Regions from separate parts of the Anaeromicrobium sediminis genome, predicted to be linked through region 1. Evidence: riboswitches for the same ligand, from Rfam matches in the RefSeq annotation. Region 1 holds a riboswitch; each other region holds the start of a gene.
The links. Region 1 has a riboswitch for cyclic di-GMP ahead of CCE28_RS18690 (HD-GYP domain-containing protein). Riboswitches for the same ligand answer to the same signal wherever they lie in the genome.
Positions count from the first base shown of each region.

Region 2: another riboswitch for cyclic di-GMP. It lies ahead of CCE28_RS15690 (DUF192 domain-containing protein); the one in region 1 lies ahead of CCE28_RS18690 (HD-GYP domain-containing protein).
Region 3: another riboswitch for cyclic di-GMP. It lies ahead of CCE28_RS15640 (Tad domain-containing protein); the one in region 1 lies ahead of CCE28_RS18690 (HD-GYP domain-containing protein).

Region 1 covers NZ_NIBG01000025.1:21,852-25,138, forward strand. Annotated here, with positions in the region: gene CCE28_RS18685 (pentapeptide repeat-containing protein) at 1-329, shown strand, start outside; gene CCE28_RS18690 (HD-GYP domain-containing protein) at 364-1,329, opposite strand; cyclic di-GMP riboswitch class I at 1,513-1,600, opposite strand; T-box leader at 1,860-2,114, shown strand; gene trpB (tryptophan synthase subunit beta) at 2,238-3,287, shown strand, end outside.
Region 2 covers NZ_NIBG01000016.1:50,424-53,710, reverse strand. Annotated here, with positions in the region: gene CCE28_RS15695 (acyl-CoA dehydratase activase) at 1-699, opposite strand, end outside; cyclic di-GMP riboswitch class I at 1,094-1,181, shown strand; gene CCE28_RS15690 (DUF192 domain-containing protein) at 1,271-1,624, shown strand; gene CCE28_RS15685 (Flp family type IVb pilin) at 1,632-1,826, shown strand; gene CCE28_RS15680 (A24 family peptidase) at 1,918-2,439, shown strand; gene CCE28_RS15675 (TadE/TadG family type IV pilus assembly protein) at 2,433-2,816, shown strand; gene cpaB (Flp pilus assembly protein CpaB) at 2,922-3,287, shown strand, end outside.
Region 3 covers NZ_NIBG01000016.1:40,840-44,126, reverse strand. Annotated here, with positions in the region: gene CCE28_RS15645 (sensor histidine kinase) at 1-132, shown strand, start outside; gene CCE28_RS15640 (Tad domain-containing protein) at 268-1,344, opposite strand; cyclic di-GMP riboswitch class I at 1,401-1,490, opposite strand; gene CCE28_RS15635 (GGDEF domain-containing protein) at 1,615-3,287, opposite strand, start outside.

The DNA.
Region 1 (3,287 bases):
GCTATTGTGACACTTTCATAGTAGAAATGAATTTTGAAAAAAACATTATTAGTAATTGTAATTTTTCTAGCTTAAATTTAAAGAAAACTAGTTTTAAAGAATGTGAAATAAGTAGTAGTGATTTTGTAGATTCTAACTTAGAAGAATGTAATTTTAGCAATGCTATTTTTTCAAAGAGCATATTTTCTAACACTACTTTAAAGAAAGCTAATTTTACAGAGGCAAAGGGATATGATATAGATCCTACAAATAATAATATTAAAAAGGCAAAGTTTTCATTGCCAGAGGCCATGGGATTGTTAAAGCATTTAGATATAGTAATAAAATAGATAATGGGAACGGTTATTTACCGTTCCCATTTTTTTAAAGTCCAACCTCACTAATAAATAGAGATAAATTATTTATTAAATTGTATTCTGCCTTATCTGTTCTAACAATAGGTCTTAGGGGAAATGAGTTATTTTGTCTAGCCACAATACCTTCTTCTCCTGTATTTAACTTAACAGGCAATCCAATGGGATAGATGTGTATGGATTTTTTGAAAGCTTCAAATACTTTACCATCAAACTTTGTATTGGCAAGGGCTTGAATTTTTTCAAAGCACTCATACTGTACTAAATTTTTGTCATTTAATAAATTTTCGTAGTAATTGCATAAACTAAGGATTTTAATTAAATCTCCCTGATGATTAGGTGAAAGCTTTTCAGGGCCAGACTCATCTAAAGTTTCATGGTGAAATCTTATGGCATTACATAGTATTACGGAATCTGTCTTATGTCTTAAAAAATTATAGGCCATTTGTCCATGACTCATACTATTATCATTAGACTTTAGTATTTTGCCAATATCGTGTAGTAAAGCAGCCTTTGCAAGGATCTCTACCCTATCCATGGGTAAACCATATTGATTTGCAGTCATTATACATAGGAGGCATACATTTAAAGAATGATGAGCTAAGTCTTGCCCCTTAAGAGTTCTGCCAATGGGAAGGCTTATGGGTTTGTTATTTATATTCATGAGTATATGATTTCGTACAATATGATTTAATTCATATTCATCAAATGTATTTTTCTTTGAGATATTTTCATAAATTGTGTTAAGTTTTTTTATTATTTCCACACGTACATCTTCACTTATGGATTCTTCCAGTTCTAAATCTGTATTTTCATCTTCAATATAAAGGCAATTCATTCCATAGTTTAATAATCTTTCTAATACTTTTTGGGAAATTTTATTTCCGCTATTGATTAACTTCTGTCCGTCTTGAGTCTTGATTATAGTACCTAACTTTTGTCCTATTAAATTACTGTCCAATTTTGCAAGCTTCATTTTGTTAATGCTCCTTCCTTCTGTAAAAATATTTGTTCCTAAAACGTTCATATCTTTTGTATATAAAAAAGGTGTTAAGGCAAGTATGAAATAATAATTGCCTTAACACCCAAGTATTTTAATCCACGTGAAAATACCTCACCTTATAAGTGTGAGTTTTAAATGTGGACTATTCATATATGTTTTGGCAACCTGGCGATCATAGGACAAACTGTCCCTTAGACCCATAGCTTTGCGACTCTATCTTTCAATAGATGTGCCTTTATCATTTCATATTAAGTATTTTGTCAGAGATTTAATACTATCTAGTCAAATAGTACTACAGATTATTTTACATTAAATTACATAGGTTTTGTGAAACATAATAAAAATAGGACAATAGTACTAAGAATTAAATTTTATGATAAAACTAAAGAAACATATTACTGGGCCTTGTTATGAATGAGCTATTTTTCTAAAGATATTATAAAAAATAAAAAAAGTATTGATTTTTGAAAAAGTTTAAACTATAATAGGTTTCAACATAAATATTTAAAGCTGTGATTGAGAAGAGTACATTTTCTTTTTATATTTCAGAGAGCTAACGTTTGGTGGGAGTTGGTATATGAGGGAATTTGGAATGGGCTCAGGAGTGGGAACTGAAATTATAGTAGGTAACCCGGGTTCTCCCGTTATAGAGATCGGATATCGGAAAATACTCCCGTATCTTAAGAGATGGCTATTTTTATACCTATTTTTAGGTAATAGTTAAAATGAGGTGGCACCGCGATATATTCGTCCTCTATATGGATTTCCATATAGGGGACTTTTTTAATTCAAAAAATAAGATTATTAATTAAATGGGGACGCCTATTTAATATTAAAATTATGAAGGCCTTCGAAAAAATATTAAATTGGAGGAATTGACTATGAAAAATAGAGATGGATATTTTGGTGAATTTGGAGGAAGGTTTGTACCTGAGAATTTAGAGAGAGTATTAAAAGAAGTTGAAGAATCATTTTTAAAATATATTAAGGATGAGGAGTTTTTAAAGGATCTTAACTACTACTATAAAGAGTATGTGGGAAGAGAAAACCCTCTATATTACGCACAGAATCTTACAGAGTCTTTAGGTGGAGCTAAAATTTATTTAAAGAGAGAAGATTTAAACCATACGGGTGCCCATAAAATAAATAACGCAATAGGGCAAGTTCTTCTAGCTAAGAAGATGGGTAAAAAAAGAATTATAGCAGAGACGGGAGCAGGTCAACATGGAGTGGCAACGGCTACTGTATGTGCTCTTATGAATATGGATTGTATTATATATATGGGTAAAAAGGATATGGAAAGACAGGCACTTAATGTGTTTAGAATGGAATTATTAGGAGCCAAGGTAGTACCTGCATTGGGAGGAAGACAGACTTTAAAGGATGCAGTAGATGAGGCTTTAAATGATTTTGTAAAAAATAGTGAAGATACTTTTTACCTATTAGGGTCTGCCGTAGGACCTCATCCATATCCAGTAATGGTTAGGGAATTTCAAAGTATCATAGGCCAAGAAGCAAGACGCCAAATACTAGAGAAAGAAAATAGATTGCCTGATTATATAGTTGCATGTGTAGGTGGAGGAAGTAATGCCATAGGACTGTTTAATCCTTTTTACAATGACAAGGAAGTAAATATAGTAGGAGTAGAACCAGCAGGCCAAGGTTTAGATACGGATGACCATGCAGCATCTTTAACTAAGGGAAAAGTAGGAGTTATTCATGGATTTAAGTGCTATGCCATATCTGATGACGAGGGCAATATATTACCAGTGCACTCCATAGCAGCGGGCCTTGATTATCCAGGTGTAGGTCCAGAACATTGCTATTATAAAGATAGTGGTAGGGCCACATATGAAAGTGTAACAGATAAAGAAGCACTAGAGGCATTTCAAATTCTTTGTAAAAGAGAAGGTATCATTCCTGCCATAGAG
Region 2 (3,287 bases), on a different contig from region 1:
AATATCCTTAAGAGCCTGAATAATTCCCTCGTTATGTCCTACTCCTCCTGCAAAGATAATGGGTTTCTTAATTGGAGTCTTTTTAATAACACTACCCTTATAATTTCTTACTAGGGCATAAGCCAATCCTAACAACATATCCTCTGTCTTTATTCCCTCTTGTTGGTGATGGATAATATCTGTCTTTGCAAACACACTACATCTGCCTGCAATTCTAGGAATAGAAGTGGCTTTTTTTATATACTCAGAATAATCTTCTAACTTAAGACCTAAACGAGATACCTGTTCTTCTAGAAATGACCCTGTTCCTGCTGAACAACTTGAATTCATAGCAAATCCAATTCTTGATTTATCCCTATTTGACACATCATATATATATTTTGCACTCTGTGCTCCAATTTCTATAATAGAGCCTATATTTTCGTTTATTCCTAGGCTTCCTTCAACTAAACAATAGACTTCGTTAAACCAAAGGTCTTTATTTAATTTTTCAAATCTCTTTGCTCCTTCACCTGTAAGTCCAATATGGCTAATATTATCCTTACCATATAATTCTCCCACTTCTTCAAGTGCTTTTAATAATACTGTACCCATATCTCCCTTATGGAGAATATATCTTGTTTCTTTTATTTCATTTTTTTCATTTATAATTACTAGCTTTATAGAAGCATATCCAATATCAATTCCTAAACTATACATAATATTTCTCCTTTTGTAATATAATGGTCACTTCCGTTTTAGCAATGATTTCCTTTTTCTTTTGATATTTATTCTCATTATAGTATAAGATACATAAAATTTACGTATCCAATGATACGTTTTTGAAAAAAATTTTATGTATTATTGTAATAGTATTTATTATTTTTTACATTTTTTTACTTTATTGTAAAAAATTACTTTACCCTATGTTTTTAAGTTTTAATTTAAGTGGTTAATCCTTCTCTCAAAAGCTATTTTACTATTTATCAGCCCTCTACAAGTATCACTTTTAAATTCATTTCAAAGTCTAAATTTGTCGCAAGCAGGTCCAAAGACCTATTGTTGTATAGTTAGTTTGATTATAAAATTTAAATAAGAATCAAGTGCAACAAAAACTCGATAATGGCAAAACTGGTGAAATCCAGTGACGCAAAGCTATAGGGGCTAAGGTGTATCTTACACTATGCCAGCCAGTTACCGAAGGTGGATAGGCACTTACTATTTGGTTATCATAACCCTGTCTTTCCTTACGGTAAAGGCAGGGTTATTTTTATATGGGAGGTGAATTTTATTGAAGCTCATTAATCTAGATAATGGTCAGGTTTTAGCAGAAAAGGTTCATATGGCAAATACTTTCTTCAAAAGATTAAAAGGACTCATGTTTTCAAAAAATCTACCTTCTGATTGTGCGCTTTATATTCAACCCTGCCGAGGTATTCACACCTTTTTCATGCGTTACAGCATTGATGTGTTACATCTTGATTCTTTTGGAAAAGTTGTAGCAATAGAAGAAAATGTACAGCCTGGAAGAATTGGAAAAGTCCATCCTCATACGATGGAAATCATTGAACTTCCAGCTGGAAAAATTGAAAAAAACCAAACAAAATTGGGAAACACTATTCAATTGAGTAAAAAACAAATGTAAAAAAGGAGTGATACACATGTTAAAAAAATTAAAAGGTTTAATCACTGAAGAAAAAGGTCAAGGTATGACAGAATACGGTCTTATATTAGGAGTAATCGCAGTTGCAGTTCTTGCAGTTATTGGTTTATTCGGTACTAGCATTGAAAATATGTTTAAAGATACACTAGAGAAAGTTGAAAAACCTACATCTACAGAGTCTTAATATTTACATAAAAGGTATTGGCGTATAGATAACGGCCCCACATTAAAATGTAGGGCCATTTTTTTCAATATTCTGAAAGAGAGGTGATAGTATGTGGTTTGATCTTTTATTAGTCATAATTTTAATTATCTGTGTTGTTACAGATATAAAAGAACGAAAAATATATAACAAAGTAATCTTTCCAAGCCTTATGATTGCCTTTTTATCTCATATTCTATTAGATGGACCTAACAGCTTATATTCTTCCTTTACTGGCTTTCTTGTTGGTTTTTTAATCCTTTTGGGGCCTTATCTTTTAGGTGGAATGGGAGCTGGAGATGTAAAGCTACTTGCATTAATTGGTGCTTTGAAAGGTCCTTCCTTTGTATTTTACACAAGCATATATATGGCACTTGCAGGAGGACTCATGGCACTCATAATGCTGATTTTCCAAAAACGACTCCATGCTACCCTTAAATCTATATATTACTATATTTTCAGCTTGAAATATGGCATAAAATTACATTTATTGATCAATAACGATGACCTTTCCAACACCTATCCATACGGTACAGCCATTGCAGCAGGAGCTATGATAAATCTCCTTTTAGGAGGGGGATTGCTATTATGTTAAAAAAGGAAAATGGTCAATCTCTTGTTGAATTTGCATTGATTTTACCTATTTTATTGCTTTTATTATGTGGCATTTTGGATTTTGGAAGGGTAATGTATACATATATGCATCTCAATTTAATCACTCAAGAATCAGTACGGATAGGCGGCCTTGGAGAATCAGATACAGAAATTATAACTTTTGCTCAAAGTAATTTCAATGTGGGAGATGTAGATCTTCTTCTGATTCAAATCTCCCCTAGTGAGTCACAAAGAAAATCAGGAGATTATATTACAGTTACCCTGGAATATCCTGTTACATATGTTACCCCTTTCTTTGCAACCCTATTCCCATCTCCTTACAAAGTGATTACCGATTCTACAATTCGTATAGAATAAGGTGATATAAATGATGAATAAAATTATTTGGAAACAGGCTACCCTGAAAAATTTAAATTTTAAACATTATTCATACCCTATCAAACTAGTAAAGTAGGTGAAAATATGAAATCAAAGTTAATGCTAGTACTTGCAATTATCATGGGACTTATTACAACATTTTTATTCTATAACTATATGGAGACACTCAAAGAAGAAAAGTTATCTAATAGTAAAATGGCAACTATCCTTGTTGCAAAACAAGATATCCGCAAAAATCAGAAAATATCAAAATCCATGGTCATCCTAAAGCAGGTTCATGAAAAAAGTATCCATCCACAAACAGCAAAGAATCTTTCAGAAATAGAAAATCAAATAGCAACAGCTAACATAATAAAGGGAGAACCGATTCTAAAACACCGACTTCAAAACCAGGCTGAAGAAACACAGTTTGTTTCCAGAAAAATTAGAAAAGGTTATAGGGCTGTATCT
Region 3 (3,287 bases), on a different contig from region 1:
TATGGAAGTGAATTTATCATAGAATTCCCTAACCAAGAGTTAGTTGAAAACCCTCTAAAAGAAATAGCTATCTGCCATGTTAATAACAATAAAGAACATATACAAATTGAATTCTCAGACATATATTTCTAATGAATTGATAGTATAAATTAGCATTCTCATTTAGTGAGTATATTAAAAAAATTAACAATAAGATTTCATAAAGCCCATAAATAAAGAGTGATCCAAAAATTTATACGTTTGGATCACTCTTTATTTATGAGCAACTTATTTGACCAACTTGATTTGAAGATTTTCAGAAAGTGTTTCCCTATATCTACCATCGTAAACCAAGTTTAAATCAGATCCGGAAATAGATTCAAATTCTTTGGCAATTAAAGATCCCTTAATAGTATTTTTACTTCCATTTAATTTAATATTTCCGTTAGGCGCGTAAAAAAGTCCGTGAAATTCTCCATCACTACCAGGGATTTCAATGTCTTTCAAACTATAAAAGGCAACTGAATCATCATCAGATTTATATTTCAAGTTAGATCCACTTAATATGATATTCCCTGTTGCGAAGACTGTACCCTTTCCACTTATATGCCCCCCAGAGAATACAACATCTCCTTCTACGTATATTATACCGTCTACATTTGTATTACTATTTGAAAAGGTCTTCTTTCTATTGTATACGGTTGTTGCATTTGCTTTATATTCATCTTTACTTATATCCAAAATATCCATATAAACTGATTTTTCTTTTCCATTGGGGAATTTATTATTTCCACCACTATTCTTAAGCTTCCCAACATATTCATATATATCATTGAACTGATTATCACTACCGGAGATTTCCGATGGTCCGTTAATATGTACTTTTCCATTAAATTTGTTTTTTGATCCAGAAACATAAAATGTTTTTTTGGGATCTTCAGAGAAAATTAAGTAATCAAATATTGAACTCTTTGTAGAACCAAATAATGCTGCGGATGCTTTAACTGAGACAGGAACCTTTTCAACACCAAATAATCTATAAAAGGGAGTCATTACTTCCTTAGTTAAATAAATTGTTACTTTTTTATCTTCTGGAAATTCAAGTTTTTCTAAACTCTCAAGTTCATTATGGGCTGTTAAAATATAGTTTACAATTGACTTAACTTCATTATTGTTATTGTTTAGCTCCTGTGCACCTGACAAAACAGCTGCATTAGCCGTTTTTTGAAGATGGGTTTTTGTCACATAGAGCATACCTCCATCTATAACCACACCAACCATACAAAGCAACATCATAAACAAAAGTGCAAAAATACTCACTGATACACCATCTTGATTTTTGACAAAGTTCCTCATTTTCAACATTTAAAGTTCCCCCATTCATCTCGTTAGAAAATACCGAAACAGGGACTCTTCCTATGTTCGGTAGCTGGCAGACATAGTTTTTCATTCTAACCTTAGTCCCTATAGCTTTGCGTCACTAATTTTCATCAGTTTTGCCCTTATCAAACAATTTTCGTCATGTTTGTTTCATTATATCAACTGCTTAGAAAATCTTCAATCCACATAAATACCCATATTCATTAACTATTTTCCCACCTTAATACATAGATAATATAACTATGTTTTATTTAGCTAAATAAAAGATTTATAGGGTTTTCCTATATGATAACCTTGTCCATAATCTATTCCTATTTCTTTTAGAACATTTAATATTTTGTCATTCTCTACAAATTCTGCAATAGCAGTCATTTCAAACGCCTTGGCCATGCTTACAATAGATTTTACAAGATATAAATTCTTTTCATTTTCATTTAAATCTCTTATAAATGACCCATCTATTTTTAAATAATCTGCTGGAATACGCTTTAAATATTGCATAGAAGAAAATCCTGTTCCAAAGTCATCTATAGAAAACTTAAATCCTAATTCCTTAAAAGAATGTATTGTATTAATCAAGCGGTCCAAATTTTTTATATTTTGTGTCTCGGTAATTTCAAATACAACATTTGTGTAATTTATTTTATATTCATCTGCTAAAAGAACTACTCTAGGTAAAAAGCTTGAATCGTTCAAGTCTCTTCCTGAAACATTTATGGAAAGTTTAATTACATCTTTCTGATCAACTTCACTCTTATATTTTAGGGCCTTTTCTATTACTGTTAAATCTAGCTTTTCTATTAAATTATTATCTTCTGCCACTTTTATGTAAGGAAATGGAGATAAATAATTTTCTCCATCCTTAATGCGCATAAGAACTTCGTATTTTTCAATCTTATCTTCCTTTATATTGTATATAGGTTGAAAAAATGGAACTATTCGATCTTCCTCCATGGCTTTAATAAGTTCTTCTTTTTTATTATCTCTTTGCTTTTTTATCTCAAGTAGATCATGCGAGTCAGGAAACGCCAAAAAACTCTTTTCGCTAGTTTTCTTTAATTGATTTAAAGTATCTTCTATTAAAAATAAAGAAGTATCCAAGTCTTCCATTTCTAATGGATTTAATTTTGTTAAACCTAAAAAAACATTTATATTTATATTCACATTATCTATTTTTATAGATAAATCTTTTAATTTTTCATTAAGTACTTCTGTCTTTTGAATAGCATTGTTCCAGTCTTCCGTGTGGAATAAGAAAATAAAATCATCTGCTTTAGAGTGGATCAAAAGTCCATCATTATATAAATAATTTTTTAATATATTCGTTAGCTCTTTAATAATCTTGTTTCCCACTTTGCTTCCGTAATTTCCGTTTATTGCTGAGAAATTATATATGTCCATGAATAGAATAATTTTCTTCCCTCTATTAGATTCTTTTTGTAAAACTTCCAACAGCTTATTTTTCCTATAGACACCTGTTAAATCGTCTATATCATATATTTTAGTAAATACAAAATATATAAGTATTCCCATGCCTATTAAAATAACAAATCCTAAGCTGGAAGCCTTTATTAAGTAAAGAAGGTTATCAGTTTTCACTTTTTCATAATCTATTCGACTTACGATTGTCCAGTGTGTGTTAGGAATTTTGTTAAAATATACGTATGCTTTTTCTTTCAAATCACCACTGTAATATATTTTTCCTGACGGAGACCTAAATAAACGTTCTATATTTTCATTCCAAATTTTCATGTAATCTTCCATTTTCTTTTTTTCATCATCTGTAAATTGATCTAAATAGGTTTTTTCAGGTTGAAACGTAGAAACGCCTAGTAATTTTTCTTCAGGATGAAGAACAATACTTCCATTTTCATCAACAATATAATTGACTACATTCTCCTTATGTGTAATAATGCTAAAAGTTTTAT